2 regions of the Rahnella sp. BIGb0603 genome follow, and region 2 is predicted to be linked to the other one. Evidence: predicted binding sites of a transcription regulator. Region 2 holds the regulator's gene; the other holds the start of a gene.
What was found. The regulator sigma-54, encoded in region 2, starts transcription at its own class of promoters, with help from an activator protein. The targets are predictions, from matches to a motif close to GTTGGCACANNTTTCGCTNT.

Region 1: glnK (P-II family nitrogen regulator) is a predicted target of sigma-54. The motif match lies at 1,423-1,442, and genes of this name have one in related genera.

Annotation. Positions count from the first base shown of each region.
Region 1 covers NZ_JANUEX010000001.1:969,424-971,826, reverse strand. Annotated here, with positions in the region: gene M2403_RS04650 (SmdB family multidrug efflux ABC transporter permease/ATP-binding protein) at 1-1,161, shown strand, start outside; gene glnK (P-II family nitrogen regulator) at 1,504-1,842, shown strand; gene amtB (ammonium transporter AmtB) at 1,928-2,403, shown strand, end outside.
Region 2 covers NZ_JANUEX010000007.1:150,685-153,087, forward strand. Annotated here, with positions in the region: gene hpf (ribosome hibernation promoting factor) at 75-362, opposite strand; gene rpoN (RNA polymerase factor sigma-54) at 386-1,819, opposite strand; gene lptB (LPS export ABC transporter ATP-binding protein) at 1,919-2,403, opposite strand, start outside.

The DNA of each region.
Region 1 (2,403 bases), on a different contig from region 2:
GAAGTCATTAATGGCATGAACGTCATCCAGCAATTTCGTCAGCAGAAAAGATTCGGCGAACGCCTCACGCGCGCCAGCCAGTCGCACTACATGGCGCGTATGCAAACGCTGAGGCTGGAAGGTTTTCTGCTGCGTCCATTGCTCAGCCTGTTTTCATCGCTGATTCTGTGCGGTTTGTTGCTGCTTTTCGGATTCAGTGCCGAAGGCTCAATTGGTGTGGGCGTGTTGTATGCCTTCATTAACTATCTCGGGCGCCTCAACGAACCGCTGATCGAACTGACTTCGCAGCAATCTATTTTGCAGCAGGCGGTTGTTGCCGGTGAACGTATTTTCGATTTGATGGACAGAACCCAGCAACAATACGGTCCGGACGACAAATTACTCACCAGCGGAGAAATTGAAGTCAGGGACGTCAGCTTCGCTTATCAGCCCGACAAATGGGTACTGGAAAATATCTCCCTGCACGTTCCGTCGCGCGGGTTTGTAGCGCTGGTCGGGCATACGGGTAGTGGCAAAAGTACGCTGGCGAATCTGCTGATGGGATATTACCCGCTCAATAAAGGTGAAATCCGCGTGGACGGACGCAATCTTGCTGACCTGTCGCATACCAGCCTGCGTAAAGGTATCGCAATGGTTCAGCAGGATCCGGTGGTGCTGGCGGAATCGGTGTTCGCCAATGTGACACTGGGGCGGGATATTGATGAAGCTCAGGTCTGGCACGCGCTGGACATCGTGCAGCTTTCGCCGCTGGTGCGTGAAATGCCGGAAGGGCTCAATACGCGTCTGGGTGAACAGGGGAATAATCTTTCCGTGGGCCAGAAACAGTTGCTGGCGATGGCGCGCGTTTTGGTGCAGGCGCCTGAGATTCTGATCCTTGACGAGGCAACGGCCAATATTGATTCCGGAACCGAGCAGGCAATTCAGCGTGCGTTGCGGGCTATCCGTCAGCAAACCACGCTGGTGGTGATCGCCCACCGTCTTTCAACGATTGTCGATGCCGATAATATTTTGGTATTGCATCGGGGTCAGGCGGTTGAACAAGGTAACCATTTTCAGCTTCTGGCAGAAAAAGGCCGTTATTATCAGATGTATCAGTTGCAGCTCGCAGGGCAGGAGCTGGCGTCCACCGGTACGATTATTTCAGCAACAGAAAACGTATAATCTTTTAGCTGGCGCAGCCTGATTGCTGCGCCAGTTCATTTCTTCCTGTTCTTTTAATCCCTCCTTTTCGCGTCTCACGCACCTGATTCATGCAGCCAAAACGTTCCTCTGACTTTCTCTGCACTAAAAGGCAGCGACAGGCACTTAAATGGTGCGCATGGGGTCAGGCTGAATACGGCCTCACAACTGTGCGCCGGGTCACGAATAATCTGAAAATGCCGTATTACGCGGGAATCGCATGAATATTTGCGTGATTTCAACTCTGGCACACCCTTTGCTTTAACCATTCCGTATCGGGCGCGAGGTTTCTCGCGGCAAGCCCTTAATTCGAGGAGTGGCAATATGAAGCTGGTTACTGTGGTGATCAAACCTTTTAAGCTGGAAGACGTGCGTGAAGCACTGTCTGCTGTTGGAATTCAGGGGCTGACCGTAACGGAAGTTAAAGGTTTCGGCCGTCAGAAAGGTCACGCTGAGTTGTATCGCGGTGCGGAATACAGCGTGAACTTCCTGCCAAAAGTAAAAATCGACATTGCTATCGCTGACGATCAGCTGGATGAAGTGATCGACGTGATTAGCAAAGCGGCCTACACCGGCAAGATCGGTGATGGCAAAATTTTCGTTGCAGAATTGCAACGCGTCATCCGTATCCGTACGGGTGAAACTGACGAAGCAGCACTGTAATTTCAGGCCTTTATCTCTGATATAAATCGCTTTGATATAAATCAGGTTAGAAAAAACAGTTTTGAGAAACAGGGGTGGGTTAATAATGAAAAAACTTTTATCCATGATGGGGCTTGGCGCGGTTGCATTGCTGCCTTCGCTTGCCATGGCAGCAGCACCGGCAGCCGCAAACGGTGCTGACAACGCATTTATGATGATCTGTACTGCCTTGGTACTGTTTATGACTGTACCTGGCGTGGCATTGTTCTACGGCGGCTTACTGCGTTCTAAGAACGTTCTGTCCATGCTGACTCAGGTTATCGTGACCTTCGCGCTGGTTTGTGTTCTGTGGATCCTTTATGGCTACAGCCTCGCATTCAGTGAAGGTAACGCCTTCTTCGGCGGCTTCAGCAATGTGATGATGAAAGGCATCGGCCTGGATTCAGTCACGGGCACCTTCTCCCAGATGATTCACGTTGCGTTCCAATGCTCTTTCGCCTGCATCACTGTAGCGCTGATTGTGGGCGGTATCGCTGAACGTGTTCGTTTCTCTGCGGTGCTGATTTTCACTGTGATCTGGCT
Region 2 (2,403 bases):
CTATATCGGCTCGTTTCCCGAAGGTCACAAGCCGATGCCCGAAGGTTTGTAGCACAGGGTTGGCTACATGAATGTCAGTGCTGTTTCAGTTTGTCTTTGTGCTTGTTCAGCTGACGAGCCAGTTTATCAACCAGGCCGTCAATTGCCGCGTACATATCCTGATGCTCCGAGGTGGCATGCAACTCGCCTCCGTTCACATGCAAAGTGGCTTCCGCTACTTTCTGCACCTTTTCAACGCTCAACACCACATACACCTGATTTATCCGGTCGAAATACTGTTCAAGCTTGGCCAGCTTCGACGTGATGAATTCTCTCAGGGGATCCGTGATCTCAATGTGATGTCCGGTAATGTTGAGCTGCATAATGTCTTCCTTCTCTGTTGAGGTCAAACTAACTGTTTACGTTGGTTTGAGGGCGGGATGGACAAAGACTCTCGGTATTTGGCGACGGTTCGTCGTGCCACCATAATTCCCTGATCGGAAAGGAGGGTGGCTAACTTACTGTCACTGAGCGGTTTTACAGGATTCTCCGCTGCGATTAATTTCTTCACCAGCGCCCGGATCGCGGTTGACGATGCCTCGCCGCCGCTGTCTGTACTGACATGGCTGGAAAAGAAATACTTCAGTTCGAAAATTCCACGCGGGCTGTGCAGAAACTTCTGCGTCGTCACGCGTGAAATCGTCGATTCGTGCATTTCTACGGCGCTGGCGATATCGGCCAGCACCATAGGCTTCATAAATTCTTCACCCAGTTCAAAGAACGCCTGCTGCTGCTCAACGATACAGCGCGTGACTTTCAACAGCGTGTCATTACGGCTTTCCAGGCTTTTGATTAACCACTTGGCTTCCTGCAGGTTGCTGCGGATAAATTGCCCGTCGCTGTCGCTGCGCGCGGAATTGCCCATCGCGGCGTACTGCTGGTTAATCTTAAGACGCGGAATGCTGTCGGAATTCAGTTCTACCGTCCAGACACCTGACACTTTTCGCACCAGCACATCGGGGATCACGTACTCGGATTCACCGGTGTTGATCGATTGTCCCGGACGCGGATCAAGAGACTGAATCAGAAGCATCGCTCCTTTCAGTGTATCTTCTTTTAGCCGGGTTGAACGCATAAGTGCGCGGAAATCATGGTTCGCCAGCAAATCCAGATGTTCGCTGATAATCAGGCGCGCTTCGGTGATGAAAGGCGTATCTGTTGCGTATTGTGAAAGCTGGATCAGCAGGCAATCACGCAGGTCACGCGCCGCCACACCAACCGGATCAAAACGCTGCACACGTTTTAAAACGGCTTCCACTTCGTCCATGCTGACGTTGTCGTCACCGATACTTTCGAGGATGTCGTCAAGGGAAACGGTCAGATAACCGGTATCGTCTACCGCGTCGACAATGGACGTGGCAATCGCGGCATCGGTGTCGGAAAACGGCGTCAGCTCCACCTGCCACATCAGGTAATCCTGAAGCGTCTGCGTGGTTTCACCCTGATAAATTGGCAGCTCGTCGTCACTGTAATCGTTGCCGGTGCCGGAAGGCGTGCCCGCGGTATAAATCTCGTCCCAGGTGGCGTCCAGCGGCAACTCTTCGGGCATGTCTTTCTGCTCGAGCGCTTCGCGGGTATCTAACGCTTCGTTGTCGGTGGCTTCTACCGAATCGATTTCATCATGAAGGTCGGTTTGTTCCAGCAGAGGGTTGCTCTCCAGCGCGAGTTGGATCTCCTGTTGGAGCTCAAGCGTGGACAGTTGCAACAGGCGGATGGCCTGTTGTAACTGAGGAGTCATTGCCAGTTGTTGGCTGAGTCTGAGTTGCAAACCTTGCTTCATATCTTGGTTTTATTTCCGTTGATTACAAACTGAGTAACTTCTGTCAGAGACCTCCCGTCAGACTTTACGTCGAAACGGGCACGGTTCCGGCGGCACAGATCACAGACGGAATTCTTCACCAAGATAAACGCGTTTAACCTGTTCATCAGCAAGAATGTCGGCTGGCGTGCCGTGGGCGATCAATTTCCCCTGACTGACGATATAGGCACGCTCACAAACGTCGAGAGTTTCGCGAACGTTGTGGTCAGTGATCAGTACGCCGAGGCCGCTGTCACGCAAATGCTCAATGATTTTTTTGATGTCGATGACGGAAATCGGGTCAACGCCGGCGAAAGGTTCGTCCAGCAGGATAAACTTGGGATTCGCTGCCAGTGCGCGGGCAATCTCAACACGGCGACGTTCACCACCGGACAAGGACTGACCGAGGTTATCGCGCAAATGAGAAATATGGAACTCTTCCATCAGTTCATTAGCGCGATCGTTACGCTGTTCTTTGTTCAGATCATCGCGGATCTGCAGTACGGCCATCAGGTTATCAAACACGCTGAGACGACGGAAGATGGAGGCTTCCTGCGGAAGATAGC